Regions from separate parts of the Burkholderia sp. Bp9140 genome, predicted to be linked through region 2. Evidence: riboswitches for the same ligand, from Rfam matches in the RefSeq annotation. Region 2 holds a riboswitch; each other region holds the start of a gene.
The links. A riboswitch is a leader RNA that binds a small molecule or an ion and turns the genes downstream of it on or off. The one in region 2 is predicted to bind cobalamin.

Region 1 (4,556 bases), on a different contig from region 2:
GCGAAGAGGCGAAGAGGTGACGAGACGTGGAGACCGAGCCGAATCCTCCACGGCGAGCGGCCGATTCCCCGGCCGCCCGCCGCTCGTCCGCTCAGGCGACCGACCGGAACAGCCAGTAAAGTCCAGCCGCCAGCACGATCGACGCCGGCAGCGTCAGCACCCACGCGAGCACGAGGCTGCGCACCGTGCTCCATTGCAGCCCGGACCCGTTCGCAGCCATCGTGCCCGCGACGCCCGACGACAGCACGTGCGTCGTCGACACGGGCAGCCCGTACGCATCGGCCGCGCCGATCGTCAGCATCGCGACGAGTTCGGCCGACGCACCCTGTCCGTACGTCAGATGCTGCTTGCCGATTTTCTCGCCGACGGTCACGACGATCCGTTTCCAGCCGACCATCGTGCCGAGACCCAGTGCGATCGCAACGGCCACCTTCACCCAGGTCGGAATGAACTTGGTCGCGTGATCGAGCTGCTTGCGGTAGTTGTCGATCGCGAGCTTGTCGTCGGCGGCGAAGGCGGGCTGACCCGACTTCTCGATCAGGCGAATCGCTTCGGATACCAGATACATCGTGTTGCGCACGTTGTCGACGTCGCCCTGCGGCACGGCCGCCATCGAGCCCGACGAGCCGACCGCGGTCGCGAGCGACGCGGACAGTTGCTGCACGGCCGGCAGCACGGAGGGCGTCATCTCGCGGCGCTGCACGAAGTGCTCGACGTCGGCGCGCGGATTCGCGGACGGCGCGACGCCATTCGAGTATTTCGCGAAGGTCGCGGCGGCCTGGTTCGCGACGGCGACGAACGTCTGCGATTCGGCCCGCGTGACCGCCTTGTTCAGCGCATACGCGGTCGGCATCGTGCCGATCAGGATCAGCATGATGAGGCCCATCCCCTTCTGCCCGTCGTTCGACCCGTGCGCAAACGACACACCCGTGCACGTGAGGATCAGCAGGCAGCGGATCCAGAACGGCGGCGGCTGATCCTTCGGTGGCTCCTTGTACAGTTCCGGAATCCGCACGACGGCCTTCAGCAGGAGCAGCAGCAGCGACGCGCACAGGAAGCCGACGATCGGCGAGAGCAGCAGCGACTTGCCGACGCCGAGCGCCTGGCCCCAGTCGACGCCGCTCGTGCCCGACGGCCCGTGCATCAGCTGGTTCATCAGCCCGACGCCGATGATCGACCCGATCAGCGTATGCGAGCTCGACGACGGTAATCCGAAATACCAGGTCGCCAGGTTCCAGACGATCGCGGCGATCAGCAGCGCGAACACCATCGCGAAACCCGAACCGCTACCGACCTGCAGGATCAGCTCGACCGGCAGCAGCTGCAGGATGCCGAATGCGACGGCGCCGCTCGAAACCATCACGCCGAGGAAGTTCCACATGCCCGACCAGATCACCGCGACGTTCGGCGTCAGCGAGTGGGTGTAGATCACGGTCGCGACCGCATTCGCGGTGTCGTGGAAGCCGTTGACGAATTCGAAGCCGAGCGCGATCACCAGCGCGGCGCCGAGCATCAGGTACGGGAACAGCGACCCTTCGCGGATGAGCGACAGATCGGCAATCAGGTGGGTGGCGATATAGACGGCGCCGATTGCGAGCACCAGCAGGAAGACGGCATAGCCGACCTGCCGGGTGCGTTCGGTGGAGCCGGAATTGTTTGCGGCGGACGAAGCAGGCTGATTCATGACGGCATCTCATAAGGGAACCGCAGCCGATCCTAGCTTTCGCTATCCGTCAGTTTGATGACAGTCGGGAGGACGAACCGTTCACATTACACGCATGTAAGAAAGTGGCGCCGTCAATCTCCATATAGTGAACAGGCGGGCCTACGCATCGGTATCGCGTCGAACGTCGTCCGCGGGCAAGGTCCAGCCGTCTCGCGACGCGGTGAATACCATGCACGACAGCGGCGCGACCTCGATGCGGGTCGCAGCCTTCGTGTCCATCCGACGCACGTGCGCGATGGCCGCCCGAACGATCGTCGCATGGGTGATCGCGACGATATCGCGACCGCGCGGCAGCGCGTTCAACCACGCGCCGACGCGGCGCGCGACGTCCTCGAACGATTCCCCGCCGTGCGGCGACGCGGACGGATCGTCGATCCAGGCGCCGAGTTCGTCGGGCAGGTCGCGCGCGAGGTCGTGCAGCCGCTTGCCGCGCCAGTTGGCGTAGTCGACATCGCGCAGCGCATCGTCGATGCCGGCGCGCAGCCCGAGCGCGTCGGCGGTTTGCTGCGCACAACGTGCGGGGCTGCACAGCACGATCGCGTCGCGGCCGCCTTCGAACGACTCGCGCAGCGCGGCTGCATCGACGAGCCCGCGCGCATCGAGCGGATCGTCAGCGGGAAACGCGCCGGTGCGCATCGCACGGGTCGGCGCATGCGCGATCATGCGCAGCGAGGCAGGGTGGGTCATGTCGATGCTCGGAGGATTCGGGGCGGCCGCGCCCGTCGTGCGCGGGCCTTCAACACGCGCACGTTCGCGCGTACAATTCGCCCGATACGAAGCGCGGAAGCCGGTGCAAGCCCGGCGCGGTCGCGCCACTGTAACCGGGGATCCTCAATCCCGGAAGCCAGACCTGCGTTCGTACCATCCAACATTTGTCGGGGCGCGATTCCCCTGAGGTGCATCCATGAGCGAAGCAGTGCTGAAGCCGGTCGTCGTGCCGGCCCCCATTCCCGTCCGCGAATTGTTGCCGTGGGCCGTCTTCGTCGGCTTGATCCTGCTGCTCGCGCTATATTTCGTCGGCGCGGAACAGGGCGCGACGTCGCTCGTGCCGGGCATGTACGTGCACGAGTTCGTCCACGACGGCCGCCATCTGCTCGGCTTTCCCTGCCACTGACGCGGAGTACACGATGGTTGGAAAGCTGCTCATGCGCGGGATGCTCGCAGGCATCGCCGCGGGCCTCCTCACGTTCGGTTTCGCCAAGATCGTCGGCGAGCCGCAAGTCGATCAGGCGATCGCCTTTGAAGCATCGCACGATGCCGGGAATGGCGATTCGCCGGAGCACGAACACGAACACGAACTGGTCAGCCGCCATACGCAGTCCGGCCTCGGCCTGCTGACGGGCGTCGTGGCCTACGGCGCGGCATTCGGCGGGCTGTTCTCGCTGGTCTTCGCGTACGCATACGGGCGCGGCGGCCGCCTTCCGGCACGACCGCTGGCCGCGTGGCTCGCACTGGCGGCGTTCATCACGCTCGTGATCGTGCCGAACATCAAATATCCGGCCAGTCCGCCCGCGGTCGGGGATCCCGACACGATCGGCCATCGCACCGGCCTGTTTTTCCTGATGATCGCGATCTCGATCGCGACGATGGTGTTCTCGGTCAGCGTGCGCCGCCATCTGCTGGCGAAGCTCGGCCAGTGGAACGCGTCGATCGTCGCAGGGCTCGTGTTCGTCGCGATCATCGCGGCCGTGCAGATCGGGCTGCCGTCGTTCAACGAAGTGCCGGCCGCTTTCCCGGCCGCCGTGCTGTGGAAATTCCGCGTCGCGGCGATCGGCATGCAGGTGATCATGTGGACGACGATCGGCCTGCTGTTCGGCGCATGGGTCGAACGCGGCGAACGCACCGGCATGCGCGCCGCCTGACGCGCATGGCGCGGAGCGTGCCTAGCGCAGCATGCGCGGCGCGCTCCACGTCGATTCGCGCGCCAGCGCGACGAATGCGGCCAGATAGTCGATCGACGCATCCGCCTCGCGGATGCCGAGAAAGATCTGCTTCGAAATCCCCTTCTCGCCGAGCCTGACCGGCACGACCGGCATCCGGTCCGCGTATTCGTCGGCAAGCCATCCCGGCAGCGCGGCCACGCCGCGCCCGCTTGCCACCATCTGCAGCATGATGTCGGTCGTCTCGATCGACTTGTGGCGCCGGGGCACGATGCCGGCCGGCGTCAGGAACTGATTGTAGATGTCGAGCCGGTCGGTCTCGACCGGGTAGGTGATCAGGACCTCGTCGGTCAGCTGCTCGGGCGTCACGTAGTCGGCGTTCGCGAACCGGTGCGTCTCCGCGACCATCAGCACCTGCTCGTAATCGAACACCGGATCGAAGCGCAGCCCCGGCTTGTTCAGCGGGTCGGGCGTCACGAGCACGTCGATGTCATGGCCGAACAGCGCGCCGATGCCGCCGAACTGGAAGCGCTGCTTCACGTCCACGTCGACGTCCGGCCAGCGCGACAGGTACGGCGACACGACCTTCAGCAGCCACTGATAGCACGGATGGCACTCCATCCCGATGCGCAGCGTGCCGCGCTCACCCTTTGCATACTGCTTCATCCGCTCCTCGGCGAGCTCGAACTGCGGCAGCAGCCGGTGTGCCAGCTTCAGCAGATATTGCCCGCCCTGCGTGAGCCGCAGGCCGCGTCCTTCCCGATCCCAGATCGGCGTGCCGAGCTGCTGCTCGATCTTCCGGACGGTGTGGCTGAGCGCCGATTGGGTGAGATGCAGCGCATTGGCGGCCGCCGTCAGCGAGCCCTGGCGCTCGACTTCGCGGATCACGACAAGATGGAATCGTTCCAGCATGGCTATCGCTTATCCCACGAACACATGAACAAATTTAA
Region 2 (4,556 bases):
CGCCACCGCCGCCTCCGGATTCGACGGCCAGTACATGTGCATGTACGTCGCGACGATCGAACCCGCGCGATAAACGGCCTCGCCGCTGCCGTGCGCCCCATCGGGCCGGGCGGCGGCCGCCACCGGCACCAGCGGCGTGTCGAGCCGCGAATAATGAAACGTATGGCCGCGCATCGGCCCGGTGCGCGTATCCAGCTGCTGCATCCCGAGCGCCGCGAACCGGCGCTGCATCGTCGCATGGCCTGACAGCAGCCCGAGCATCGGCGTCGTCGCGCCATCCACGTCGGTCAGCGACTCGCACAGATACACCATGCCCCCGCATTCCGCGACGATCGGCCGGCCGGCCGCCGCGTGTGCGCGAATCGTCCGCGCGGTCACGGCATTCGCCGCGAGCGTCGCCGCATGCAGTTCCGGATACCCGCCCGGCAGGAACAGCGCGTCGCACTCGCCGGGCACGGGTTCGTCGGCAAGCGGGGAAAAGAACCGCAGTTGCGCACCCAGCGCATCGAGCAGCGCGAGATTGGCCGGATAGATGAACGAGAACGCCGCATCGCGCGCGATCGCGATCCGCTTGCCGGCAAGCGCGCGCGGCAGCGGGGTGCGGACGTCCGGTTCCGCGAACGAGACGGCCGGCGGCAATTCGGCGAGCGCCGTCTGCGCGAGCACGTCGGCCGCACGATCGAGCCGCGCATCGAGGTCGCCGATGTCGGCCGGCTGGTGCAGGCCGAGATGCCGTTCCGGCAGCGCGATGCCCGCATCGGCCGGCACGTGCCCGAGCCAGCGCAAGTCGTCCGGCAGCGCCTGCCGCAACAGTTCCGCGTGTCGCGGCGACCCGACGCGGTTCGCGAGCACGCCGTGAAACGGCACCTCCGGCCGGAACCGGGCGAGCCCGAACGCGACCGCCGCGAACGTCTGCGCCATCGCCTTCGCGGAAATCACCGCGACGACCGGCACGCCGAACGCCGCCGCGAGATCGGCGCTGCTCGGCGTGCCGTCGAACAACCCCATCACGCCTTCGATCAGGATCAGGTCCGCGTCGCGCGCGGCCTCGGCGAGCAGCGCGCGGCAGCCGGCTTCACCGACCATCCCGAGATCGAGCGCGTGCACGGGCGCGCCGCTCGCGCGCGCGAGCAGCATCGGGTCGAGAAAGTCCGGCCCGGTCTTGAACACCCGCACGCGCCGGCCGAGCCGGCGGTGCAGCCGCGCGAGTCCGGCCGTCACCGACGTCTTGCCCTGGCCGGACGCGGGCGCGCTGACGAACAGCGCGGGGCAGGCCGGCATCGGTCAGAACTCCACGCCGCGCTGGGCCTTCACGCCTTGCTCCTTGTACGGATGCTTGACGAGCCTCATTTCGGTGACGAGGTCGGCCGCATCGATCAGCGCATCGGGCGCATGCCGGCCGGTGACGACGACGTGCACCGAATCCGGCCGCGCGACGAGCGTCGCGAGCACTTCGTCGAGCGGCAGGTATTCGTACTTCAGCACGGTGTTCAGCTCGTCGAGGATCACCATCCGGTACTCGCCGCTTTCGATCATCCGGCGCGCCTCGTCCCAGCCCTTGCGCGCGGTCGCGATGTCGGCGTCGCGGTTCTGCGTGTTCCACGTATAGCCGTCGCCCATCGTCACGAAGTCGCATTCCGCGACCGCGCCGAGGAAGTCGCGCTCGGACGTGTGCAGCGCGCCCTTGATGAACTGCACGACGCCGAGCCGCATGCCATGGCCGAGCACGCGCACGGCCATGCCGAACGCGGCCGTGCTCTTGCCCTTGCCGTTGCCGGTGTTGACGATCAGCAGGCCCTTTTCCTGGGTGGCGGCAGCCTGCTTCTTTTCATGGCCGGCGCGGCGGCGTTCGGTCATCCGCTGATGGGATTCGGCATCGGTCTTCATCGGGAATCGTCCTGTCGAAAGCGAAACAAAGGGTTCAGAGCGGGCCGGCGAGCGCGACCGTCACGCCGTCCCGGATGGATTTGGGGCCGAGCAGCCGGCCATGCGGCGCCGCGAGCTGCGCGCACGGCTCGGCCACGCCCGCGACGCCGAAACGCGCGAGCGCGGCGGCCGACGGGCCGCTCAACGCCGGTTCGGGGCAATGCGCGAGCTGCGCCGCGTCGAACGCGACGAGCGGCCAGCCGCGCCGTGCGCACAGCGTGCGCAGCGGCCGGGCACGCGCCTTGTCGGCGAGCGTGGCGACGACGGCCGGCTCGGTGTCCGGGTAGCATGCCAGCGCCGCGCGGATCGCGGCATCGAGTTGCGCGGCCGTCACGCCCGTGCGGAAACCGACGCCGAGCGCGACGCGCATCATGCGCGGCCGCCGAGCGCCGCGCGCACCGCGGGATCGCCGGCGAGCGCCGCGACGCGGCCGATCACGACGATCGCCGGTGAACCGATGCCGGTTGCGCCCACCCGTTCGACGATCGTGTCGAGCGTCGCGAGCACGTGGCGCTGGCCGTCACGCGTGGCGTTCTCGATCGCCGCGCACGGCGTGTCGCCGGCCAGGCCGCCGTGACGCAGTGCGGCCGCGATCGCGTCGAGCCGGCGAATGCCCATGTAGATCACGATCGTCATCCGCGTCGCGGCGAGCGCGCGCCAGTCGGGTTCGTCCGCGCCCGCGCCGTGGCCCGTGACGAAGATCACGCCCTGCGCGTCGCCGCGATGCGTGACCGGAATGCCGAGCGCGGCCGGCGCGGCGATACCGGCCGTGATGCCGTTGACGACCTCGACCGGAAAACCGGCCGCGCCGAGCGCGAGCAGTTCCTCGCCGCCGCGGCCGAACACGAACGGATCGCCACCCTTGAGCCGCGCGACGCTGCGGCCCGCGCGCAGATGCGCGAGCATCGCGGCGACGATCGTTTCCTGCGGCGTCGAGGCATGGCCGCCGCGCTTGCCGACGTGCTCGATGCGTGCGTCGGCACGCGCGTGGCGCAATACGTCGGGGTTCACGAGATCGTCGACGAGCAGCACGTCGGCCGCGGCGATCGCGCGCACGGCCTTCAGCGTCAGCAGATCGGCGTCGCCGGGGCCGGCGCCGACGAGCCATGCGCGGCTCATCGGACGCGGCACGGCGCGCACCGTGTCGTGGCAGTGGAAAGGGGACAGCGAGCGGCACATCGGCGGCCGGCGGACAGGCAATGCATGACGGATCGAGCGAAGCCCGCGCAAGCGCGGGCGGAATGCGCATCCCATCCGTCCCCCGCGGATCGGGCGTTCGGCGAGCATCGGGCTCGCCCCTTGCGTCGGCCGGTATCCGGGCTGGCCGCTTGCCAGGCCGCAGCCTTCCCGCCCGCTGAAGGGCAGTGGCATCGCGGGCGGCCTGGGCGCGTGCGGGGGAACCGCGGCGCGCGGGCGGCGTACCGTTGCGGGGACAGCACAGGCCGGCCGGACTTCCGCCTCCTGTTTCCCGTTTAACTGCGTGCGCGGAATGCGCACGCGAGCACCGAACGCGGCGCATACGATAGCACAGCGGCCGGCCCGCGCGAACCCGCCGCGCGGGCGCCGGATGTGGCCCCGGATGCGGCGCCGCGGCCATGCCGAACACCCCGCGGCAGCTCGTTCCGCCTTGACGCTCCCGGCACCGCCGCCTACACTCGCACGCGTTTTGGTGCTCGCGCGCGCTCCTCCGGCGCGCGCAGTTAAACGGGAAACAGGGAGCCCGCCTGCGCCGCAGTCGAGCCAACCTGTGCTGCCCCCGCAACGGTAAGCGAACGCGTCGCGCGCAAGCGCCACGCAGCGCCGCTTCGCCGCATGCCCGCCGCATGCGGACGACTGCCACTGGATGCCGTGCATCCGGGAAGGCGAAGCGGCGTGTTCGTCAGCCCGGATACCGGCCGAAACGTTGGGGTTCAGCGCCGCGGGGAGGCGGCGCATCGTCCACGGCCGCAGCACGCCCGACGCCCGAGCGTTTCCCGCTTTCTCCGCCGATCCGTCCGTCGCATGCACGTGCGCGGACCCGAACGGAGAACGGCAGGCGGCGCGGGCAGGGCCGGCGGCCGTGTTGGCATTCACCATGTCGACCGTTCGCAAGGAAGCGTCATGTCCGATTCGTCGTGCCGTCCGTTGCGCAGCCGTCCGTCCGGACCGAGCCGCGACATCCCCGCGATCCGCCAGATGACATGCCGCGCCGCATTCGACGCGACGATCCCGGCCTGATTCCATTTTCGCCACAGGACCTACCATGACCCTACGCAAGCTTCCCGTCACGATCGTCACGGGCTTTCTCGGCAGCGGCAAGACCACGCTGATGCGCCACATCCTGCAGCATGCCGAAGGCCGCCGCATCGCGGTGATCGTCAACGAATTCGGCGAGCTCGGCATCGACGGCGAAATCCTCAAGGGCTGCGGCATCGGCTGCGAGGATACGGAGGGCGCGCAGGGCGAAGCGTCGGGCCAGCTGTACGAACTCGCGAACGGCTGCCTGTGCTGCACCGTGCAGGAGGAGTTCTATCCGGTGATGGAAGCGCTCGTCGAGCGCCGCGCCGACATCGATCACGTGCTGATCGAGACGTCCGGCCTCGCGCTGCCGAAGCCGCTCGTGCAGGCCTTCAACTGGCCGACGATCCGCA
Region 3 (4,556 bases), on a different contig from region 2:
ACGAGGATCGTCATTCGCTCGCTCGCGGCCGCGAGATACGCGCCCGTCATCATCGCGATCTCGAAGCCGCCGAACGTCGCGAGCACGTCGAGCGGCGCGATCGCATGCGAATGCCGGACGAGCGCGCGGCCGAGCACCGCGCGCTTGTGCGCGAGCCCCTGGTCGTCGAGGCCCGTGCCGCGCCCGACGCACGCGTCGATCGGCACGTCGAGCAGACGGCTCATCAGGCACGCGGCCGACGACGTGTTCGCGATCCCCATTTCGCCGAAGCCGATCACGTTCGTGCCGAGCGATGCATGAAGGCGCACGCGCGCCGCGCCGGCGGCGAGCGCCGTCCTCGCCTCGTCGTGCGTCATCGCGGGTTCGACCGCGAAGTTGCGCGTGCCGCGCGCGACCGGCAGCGACACGAGCCGGTCGGACACCGGCAGCGGCGACGCGACGCCCGCATCGACGATCTCGAGCACGCTCTGCGCGACGCCCGAGAACGCATTGATCGCCGCGCCGCCGGCCAGGAAGTTCGCGACCATCTGCGCGGTGACCGCCTGCGGATACGGGCTCACGCCCTCGGCCGCGATCCCGTGGTCGCCGGCGAACACGATCGTCACGGGACGCTGCACGTGCGGCCGCTCGGTGCGCTGGATCAGGCCGATCTGCAACGCGATCGCCTCGAGCTGGCCGAGACTGCCGGGCGGCTTGGTCTTGTGATCGATCACATGCTGCAGGCGCTTGCGCAGCGTGTCGTCGAGCGGCGCGATCGCGGGCGGGAAGTCGGTCGGTTTCGTCATCGGAAGATTGCCTCGCTGGCGCGGCCGGTGCCGCGCATCGAAAGAAGAAGGTTCATCGTCGCTCGGGCCACGCGGGCAGCAGCGCGTCGCGGCCGTTCTCGCGGATCAGCACGAGCGGGTAGCCGAACGCGTCGCTCGCGCGCGCCGGCGTCAGCACGTCGTGCACGGGGCCCGCCCACGCATGGCCGCGGCCATCGAGCAACAGCGCGTGCGTCGCGAAACGCCGCGCGAGATTCAGGTCGTGGCACGAGAACAGCACCGTGCGCGGGCCCGCGTCGAGCCATGCGCCCAGCGCGGTCAGGCCGTCGACCTGGTGATGCAGGTCGAGATGGGCGAGCGGCTCGTCGAGCAGCATCAGCGGCGCGTCCTGGCACAGCGTCGCGGCCAGCGCGACGCGCTGCCGCTCGCCGCCCGACAGCGACAGCACGTCGCGCGACGCGAGCGCGGCCAGCCCGAACGTCGCGAGCGCGTCACGCGCGGCCGCGCGGTCGCCGTCGCGCTCCCAGCCCCAGCCGCCGAGATACGGAAAGCGGTTGAGCAGAACCGTGTCGAATACCGTCGCGCTGAACGCGTCGTGCAATTGTTGCGGCATCAGCGCGCGGCGCCGTGCGAGCTGTTCGGGCGGCCATGCGGCGAGCGGCCGGCCGTCGATCTCGACCTGGCCGCCGGCCGGCCGCTGCAAACCCGCGAGCGTCGCGAGCAGCGTCGTCTTGCCTGCGCCGTTCGGTCCCGCGACGCACCAGATCTCGCCAGGCCGGAACGCCTGCGTGAAGCCGTCGAGCAGCGTCCGTTCGCCGGCCTTCAGTGTCAGGTCGAGCGCCGCGCAGGTCATGTCGCCGGCGGCATGCGGTGCGGCGTGGGTCATCGCATCGGTCTCCTCAGCAACATCCACAGGAACACCGGTACGCCGATCAACGCGGTCATCACGCCGACCGGCAATTGCGCGGGCGCGATCGCGGTGCGCGCGAGCAGGTCGGCCGCCATCACGCCGCCGCCGCCCGCGAGCATCGCGGCGGGCAGCAGCATGCGCTGGTCGTTGCCGAATGCGAGCCGCAGCGCGTGCGGCACGACGAGGCCGACGAAGCCGATCGTGCCGGCCGTCGTCACCGCCGCCGCGGCGGCCAGCGACGCGACGAGGTAGATCCGCATGCGCAGCCGCGCGACCGGCACGCCGAGCGCGAGCGCGGTCGCGTCGCCGCGCAGCAGCACGTTCAACTGCGGCGCGGCCGGCAGCGCGACGCCCGCGGCCAGCAGCAGCGCGCCCGATGCGAACCACGGCGCCGTCACGCCGTTCAGGTCGCCCGTCAGCCAGAAGAGGATGCCACGCAGCCGCGCATCGGGCGCGAGCGACAGCAGCAGCGTGACGAGCGCGCCCCATCCGGCCGCGATCACGACGCCCGTGAGCAGCAACCGCGGCGACGCGTCGCGTGAATCGGCGCGCCACAGCTCGCGGCGGGCTAGCCCGAGCACGAGCGCGACCGACACGAGCGCGCCGGCGAACGCGGACGCATCGACGAGCCACCAGGCGGCGCCCGCGATCATCGAGACGAGCGCGAAGCCGGCCGCGCCGCCGGACACGCCGAGCACGTATGGCTCCGCGAGCGGATTGCGCAACAGCACCTGCAACAGCGCGCCGGCAAGCGCAAGCAGCGCGCCGCACGCGAAGCCCGCAAGCGCGCGCGGCAGCCGCAGCGTGCGCACGATGTCGGCGAACAGCGCATCGCCACCGTGCGGCACGAGCGACGCGAGCGCCTGCCATGGCGACATCGGCACGCTGCCGATCGACAGCGACGCGACGAACAGCAGCGCGACCGCGGCCGCGAGCACGGCCCAGATCGCGGCGGCACGCGCGGCGCTCATGCGGTGCGCGGCATCGTGCACGATGCGCGACACGCCGGCTGACCGCTGTTGCGGGCCGAGTGCGGCATGGGCGTCGCGCCTCGGCGCGTTGTAGGCATACGCAAGCTCGTCATCCTTGTCGAACGGGTTGTTGCGCCGCGCGCCGGCCATACCGGCATGCGACGGCCGCGCCCCCTCGGGCCGCACCTTCGCGCAGCGGGCGTTCTGCGCAATATAGTGGAAGGCGCCGCATCGGGTCGATCGGCTTCCGCCGCAGTCTGCGCGACGGCGGCAAGCGGTGTGCCGCGGCGGGCGCCGAGCGCCGTGCGGACGATTGGGGTCAGCATCGAAGACAAGTCCCGTGAAACACTGCGCGCCCCGCTTCCCCGCAGGCCGCGCGTCATGAAGCCGTGCAGGCTCCTCGCCTCGGCCGGTATCCGGGCTGGCGGCGTACCGGCTCGCCTTCCCGCGCGTTTCACGCGCAGTGGCCCGCGCCCGCGTGCGACCTGCACGCGAAACGCGCCCGAGCCGGCCTGCATCATGCGACGCGGCCGCTTACCGTTGCGGGGGCAGCGCAGGTTGGCGATCTCCGGGCGGAGCGCGCGCCCTGCTTCCCGTTTAACCGCGCGACGCACGCGCGAGCACCGAGGCGGCGCCAGTTTAGGAGCGGGCCGCACGAGCGTCAAGAAAGCGGCCGGACGCGTGCCGGAAGCGCATCGCGCACGCGCCGGACCCGCGCATTCGCAGCAAGAAGCCGGGGTGTTACGACTGGAAACGTTACAGATGTCGGAATGCGCGTTATTCCGCGCTAAAATGCTGGGTCTTTAGAGGACGCAGCAAATGCTCAACGAACTCGAAACCTTATCTCAAAATATTGGCCGTCTGATCTCGCTGAACAAGCGCTATCACTCGGAACGGCTCGCGCTCGAGGAGCAGGTCGCGCAAATGCGCGCGGAAGCGGACACCGTCCGCGCGGAACTCGCGCAACTGCGCGACGAACGCAATGCGCTCGCGGCCGAGCGCGACACGCTGTCGGCAAAGATCGACGACGCCCAGGTCAAACTGAACGCGATTCTCGAAAAGCTGCCGCGCACGAAGAGCGTGGAGCAAGCCGACAACCAGCTCGACCTGCTGGATGCGCAGGCGCGCACGGATAGCGACGACGCGGCCAGCCACGGAGAACATGCATGAGCACCAAGCAGATCGAAGTCTCGATTCTCGGTCAGCCCTATCGGCTCGCCTGTTCGGCCGAGACCGAAGCGGCGCTGCTCGAGGCCGTCGCGCGCGTCGACGCCGAAATGTCGAAGATCCGCGCGAACAGCTCGGTGCGCGGCACCGATCGCATCGCGGTGATGGCGGCACTGTCGCTCGCATCCGAATTGCTGCGGCTGCAAACGAGCGTGCGGCACGGTGAAGCATTTCCGGCGGAAGAAATCCGTCGTACAATGCACCAGATGAACGAACAGCTCGGCGCGGTGCTCGCACAGCACGAGACGCAGTAAGGTTTGATCGATGCGTCGATTCCCCTTGATCTCGGCGATCAACGGTGGTCAAATTGGCGCAACGAAACACAGTTCAGTCAGCTTCCCTGCCTGGTTCGCCAAGGTCATATATTCCTTGAACCAATGCCATGTGCACGGTTGCGGAAATTTGTAGCACGGGCGCGCGCGTCACTCTGTCTGATGTACCCGATGTGCTGCTAACTGCGACCAATTCTGAACCTCAGGTTCAGGATGCCGGCCTAGCGGCCAAGGCGGGGACCTATTCAACGGCATCGGGCGAGTCCCGATGCCGTTTCCTTTTGCAGCGGCCCTTTCTGCGTCGATCACGATCCATGCAATACTGGCTGATGAAGTCCGAACCGGACGAAGCAAGCATCGACGATCTCGCGCACGCGCCGCAGCACTCGCTGCCCTGGACCGGCGTGCGCAA
Region 4 (4,556 bases), on a different contig from region 2:
TGGCAGATTGTCCGGTTCCTGCAAGGTGCGCGTTGCATAGCATCGCGCACTGCATGGCATCCTGTCACCCCCGAATGCCTTTGACCGGCGCAGCCGGCCGCGCGAGCCCACGCGCCGGCAGCGGCGTCGACATCACGATCGACGTGCGCGTTTCGCCATACAGGTTGATGCGCTCGATCAGTTGCTCGAGGTGCGCCATGCTGACGGCGACGAACCGCATCACGTACGAATCCGCACCGGTCACGTGATGGCACTCGACCACTTCGGGAATCGTCTCCAGCAGCTTCAGGAATTTCGCCTTCGCCGGCTGCGGCACCGTGATGCCGATCAGCGCGCTCACCGGGTAGCCGGCCGCGGCCGGATTGACCCGCGCCGTGTAGCCGTCGATCACGCCGGCCGATTCGAGACGCTTCACGCGTTCCGTCACCGCCGGCACCGACAGATGAACCTGGCGCGCCAGTTCCGTGTAGCTGATGCGGCCGTTGGCCTGCAGCAGCGCGAGTATCTTCCAGTCGAGTTCGTCCATTGCGGCGGAGTTTTTAAGGTGAAGCGCTCATTTTTCCTTAAAAACCGCCTTCAGCGGCGACCGGACTTTCCCTACGATGATGTTTCGAGCCACGGGATGTCGCGAGGAGCCGGCCATGCTGTTCATCAAGTCCGTCGTGATGGGATTGTCGATCGCGGTGCCGGTCGGCCCGATCGGCATGCTGTGCATCCAGCGCAGCCTGAGCCGCGGCTTTCGCGCGGGATTCGCGACGGGCATCGGCGCCGCGTGCGCCGATGCGATCTACGGGCTGCTCGGCGCGCTGGGCGTCGCCGGCATCGTCACCACGTTTCCGATGCTGACCGTTGTGCTGAAAATCGGCGGCGGTGCGTTCCTCGTGTGGCTGGCCTGGTCCATCGCGCGGCAGGCGCCGGCCGCGTCGGCGGCACCACGCGATTTGCCGCGCACGACCGTGCTGCGCGATTTCCTGACGACGTTCGGCCTGACGCTGTCGAACCCGATGACGATCCTGTCGTTCGTCGGAATCTTCGCGGCGCTCGGCCCGCTGGCGGGCACGCATGACGACGCGATGGGGCCGACCGTCGCGCTGATGGTCGCCGGCGTGTTCCTGGGTTCCGCGGTATGGTGGCTGTGCCTGAGCAGCACGACCGCCGCGTTGCGCACGAAGATGTCGCTGACGCTCATGCACGGGCTGTCGCGCGTGTCGGCCGTCGTGATCGCGGCGTTCGGCGCGATCCAGTTGATTGCGGGCGTGCGCATCGTCGTCTGGTCCTGACGCGAGCCGCGACATCGACACCCGCGACCGCGGGCGCCGATGCACCGACCGTCCTGGTCAGAACGTATAGCTGACCTTGCCGAACGCGGTGCGGCCGAGCGTGTTGTAGCCGTATGCGGTCATGGTCTGACGGTCGAACAGGTTCGACAGCGACGCCGACACCGTCAGGTGCGCATTGATCCTGTACGACGCGCGCAGGTTCACGGTCAGGGTCGACGGCAGATATGTCGTGTTGGCCGGGTCGTCGAACGTCGTGCCGCCATAGCTCACCGTTGCACCCGTGCTCAGCGCGTGCAGGTGCAGTTCGTCCCACGTGTGGTCGACGTTCACGCTGATGGTCTGGCGCGGCCGGCGGTTGAGCCAGCTGTCGTTGGTCTCGTCCTGCGGATTCAGGATGCCGACCGCGATGCTCACCGGCGTCGAGCGGCCGATCGTGCCCTTGTACGACAGGTCGATGCCGCGGATATGCGCGCGGCCGATGTTCATCGGCGAGAACGTCGCGGGGTTGTACGCGATCAGGTTGCTGACGCGGGTGTCGTAGATCGCGGCGCTGAACGTGCCGTACGCCGTGTTCGCGTCGAGCGCGGCCTCGACCGAATCGCTGCGCTCCGGGCTCAGGTCCGGATTGCCGTAACCGGGGTAGTACAGGTCGTTGAACGTCGGCAGGCGGAACGCATTGCCGTACGACACGCGCGCCGTATAGACCGGCGTGATCGCCCACGACAGCGCGGCGTTGCCGGTGTTCACGGCTTTCCCCGCGATGATCTCGTGACGGCCCGCGACGAACATCGTCACGTTGCCGAGCGTGGCCGACTGATGCAGCGAGAACGCGGAATCGTTGCGCGTCGGCACGCCGTCCGGCACGTCGAGCGGCAGGAACGCCTGTTCGCGCGTGAAGTCGTACGCGATCTTCGTCTCGCCCGACAGCGGCACGCCGAACAGGTGGAAGCCGTGCGCCTGATGCGTCAGCGACGTCGACGCGCTGATGCGCTGCGAGTTGATCTGGTCGGTCGGGATGGCCGGGTCGCTCGCGTACAGGAACTGGCGGTCGTTCGCATAACCGACCGACTGGTCGAACTGCGTGTCGGGCGTGATGTCGAGATGGAACGCGACGCCGGTCGTCAGCTGATGATCGAGCTCGCGGTTCGCAAAGCCGGCGTTGTCGTAGGACAGGTCGGAGCGGTGGTACAGCACGAACGTCGAGATCGACCAGTTGTCGCTCGCATAGCCGAGGCGTGCATCGAGGTCCTGCGCGTGATACGGATTGCGGCCGTCCTCGTGGTACGGCAACACGGGCCGCGTCGCGTCGATGCCGGCCGTGTTGTACGCGTGCAGGCCGAGCGAATAGGTGAGACCGCCGAGCGCGGCGAGCGGCCCGGTCGACGGCACGGTGCCCGACGTGCGCAGCTGCGTGTCGAAGGTCTTGTTCGAGCCGCCGCCGAACGACACGGTCGTCTGGTTCGGCTGGCCGGCGGCGCGGCGCGTGAACAACTGCACGACGCCGCCCATCGCGTTCGCGCCGAATGACGCGGCAGCCGGCCCCGAGATCACTTCGACGCGCTCGAATGCTTCGGTCGGCAGGTCGGCCCACGGCGCGATGCCGGTGGTCGGCGAGCCGATCCGGATGCCGTCGATGAACACCGCGACCTGGCTGGCCGACGAGCCGCGGATGCTGACCGATGCGGACGAGCCGGGGCCGCCGTTCTGCGAGACGGTGACGCCCGGCAGCGTCGCGAGCGCCTGCGTGATGCTCGGGTCGCTCGGCGACAGCCGGTCGAGATCGGCGCGCGTGAGCACCTGCGTCGACGCGTAGCGCTGGTCGAACGATTCGGGCAGGTGCCGCGTGTCGGTCACGGTGATCGTCGGCAGGGCGGTGCCGTCCGCGGGCTGCGACGGCTGCGCGAGCACCGTGTCGCCGGCGGCATGGGCGATCGGGGAGAGCAGCGCCGTGGCGGCGGACGTGGCGAGAAGGTGGCGAAGTTTCATGCGGCAGCGGGCGTGATCGCGCGCGGACGCGCCGCGCATGCCGGCGACGCAGCGGCGCGACGCTTCCGGCGTGGAAGCGGATACGGAAATGATGGACATCTGAAGGGTCCTGAGGTCGGGCCGTCCATGCAACGGGGCGACCGCCAAAGGCGGTGCTGGCGCATCGGGACACCCCGCCCGGTGCGGCTGCTTGGACCTCGGGTCGATGGCAGGTCTCCTGGCTCGCGGGTCGTCATTCGCGCCGGCCTTCCCGGTTTCCCAGTGGCGCGCGGTGGCGCGGATTCGCCGCTTACAGTTGCGGGGGCAGCCGCAGATTCGAGGCACTGCCTCTCCTGCGTTCCCTTTTGATCCCGTTCCCGGGAACCATCAGCGCGCAAGCGTAATGGCGAGCACTCAGGCGCGTCAATTACCGGGGTGCGCAGGGATGCGGAAAAACGTCATTGTCCGGTGAATACTTTCCCAAGCTTTTCTTTTCGAGGCGCCCGAACCGCGTTTCATGTCTGATGAAACGGGATCTCGGCGACGCCGCAATCGTGCCGGAACCGGCTTGGCGCGATGCCCGTCCATCGCACGAACGCCCGCCGAAACGCTTCCTCGCCGCCGAACCCGAGATGCGCGGCGATCCGTGCGACCGGCCAGTCCGACTCGCGCAGGCAGCGCCGCGCGACGTCGGCAAGGCACCGCTCGCGCAACACGTGATAGCCGCTGCCTTCGGCCGTCAGCCGCCGCCGCAACGTCGCTTCGCTGACGCCGAGCCATGTCGCCACCTCGGCAAGCGCGGGCAGCGCCTGCTCGCGTGCGAGCGCCGCATCGAGAAAGCCGCGCACCTGCTGCGCCCATGACACGACGGCCGGCGCCGCATCGATCAGGCGAAACGGAAAATCGACGAGGAACGCGGCGAGCTCGCCCGGCTGGCGGATCACGCGGGCATCGAGCCGCGTCGCGTCGAACGCGAAGCCGTAGCTTTTGCGGCCGACGTCGACCGGCGCGTTGAAGAGCCCGAGCAGCGGCATCGCGTCGTTGCGGCGCGAATGGCCGAGCCAGACTTCGTCCGGCCGCAGCGGCTGCCCGATCAGCCAGCCGAACAGCTGCAGATAGCAGAACAGCCCCGTCAGGTCGACGAGGCACGCGGCCGGGCCGCGCGTGCGGCGCAGCGAATCCATCCGGAACGTCGCACGTCCGTCGCGCACCGCGAGCGACAGCATGCCGGCACGCGGCGTCAGCATCTCGCAGAACTCGGCCGCGCAGCGGATCGCGTCGGCGAGCGTCGCGCAACTGAGCAGGCAGCGG

Region 1: another riboswitch for cobalamin. It lies ahead of DIE21_RS00040 (CbtB-domain containing protein); the one in region 2 lies ahead of cobA (uroporphyrinogen-III C-methyltransferase).
Region 3: another riboswitch for cobalamin. It lies ahead of DIE21_RS26165 (iron ABC transporter permease); the one in region 2 lies ahead of cobA (uroporphyrinogen-III C-methyltransferase).
Region 4: another riboswitch for cobalamin. It lies ahead of DIE21_RS03725 (TonB-dependent receptor domain-containing protein); the one in region 2 lies ahead of cobA (uroporphyrinogen-III C-methyltransferase).

What each region holds. Positions count from the first base shown of each region.
Region 1 covers NZ_QTPQ01000001.1:3,836-8,391, forward strand. Annotated here, with positions in the region: gene DIE21_RS00030 (inorganic phosphate transporter) at 92-1,684, opposite strand; gene DIE21_RS00035 (histidine phosphatase family protein) at 1,826-2,413, opposite strand; cobalamin riboswitch at 2,457-2,599, shown strand; gene DIE21_RS00040 (CbtB-domain containing protein) at 2,631-2,840, shown strand; gene DIE21_RS00045 (CbtA family protein) at 2,854-3,588, shown strand; gene DIE21_RS00050 (LysR family transcriptional regulator) at 3,610-4,518, opposite strand.
Region 2 covers NZ_QTPQ01000009.1:118,331-122,886, forward strand. Annotated here, with positions in the region: gene DIE21_RS10085 (cobyrinate a,c-diamide synthase) at 1-1,281, opposite strand, end outside; gene cobO (cob(I)yrinic acid a,c-diamide adenosyltransferase) at 1,285-1,887, opposite strand; gene DIE21_RS10095 (cobalamin biosynthesis protein) at 1,922-2,299, opposite strand; gene cobA (uroporphyrinogen-III C-methyltransferase) at 2,296-3,105, opposite strand; cobalamin riboswitch at 3,215-3,450, opposite strand; cobalamin riboswitch at 3,577-3,841, shown strand; gene cobW (cobalamin biosynthesis protein CobW) at 4,169-4,556, shown strand, end outside.
Region 3 covers NZ_QTPQ01000034.1:34,297-38,852, reverse strand. Annotated here, with positions in the region: gene cobT (nicotinate-nucleotide--dimethylbenzimidazole phosphoribosyltransferase) at 1-785, opposite strand, end outside; gene DIE21_RS26170 (ABC transporter ATP-binding protein) at 838-1,650, opposite strand; gene DIE21_RS26165 (iron ABC transporter permease) at 1,647-2,645, opposite strand; cobalamin riboswitch at 3,035-3,288, opposite strand; gene DIE21_RS26155 (ATPase) at 3,465-3,815, shown strand; gene DIE21_RS26150 (cell division protein ZapA) at 3,812-4,126, shown strand; RNA gene ssrS (6S RNA) at 4,207-4,388, shown strand; gene DIE21_RS26140 (EVE domain-containing protein) at 4,459-4,556, shown strand, end outside.
Region 4 covers NZ_QTPQ01000003.1:115,011-119,566, reverse strand. Annotated here, with positions in the region: gene DIE21_RS03740 (VOC family protein) at 1-1, opposite strand, end outside; gene DIE21_RS03735 (Lrp/AsnC family transcriptional regulator) at 65-526, opposite strand; gene DIE21_RS03730 (LysE family translocator) at 642-1,280, shown strand; gene DIE21_RS03725 (TonB-dependent receptor domain-containing protein) at 1,338-3,266, opposite strand; cobalamin riboswitch at 3,456-3,649, opposite strand; gene DIE21_RS03720 (AraC family transcriptional regulator) at 3,761-4,556, opposite strand, start outside.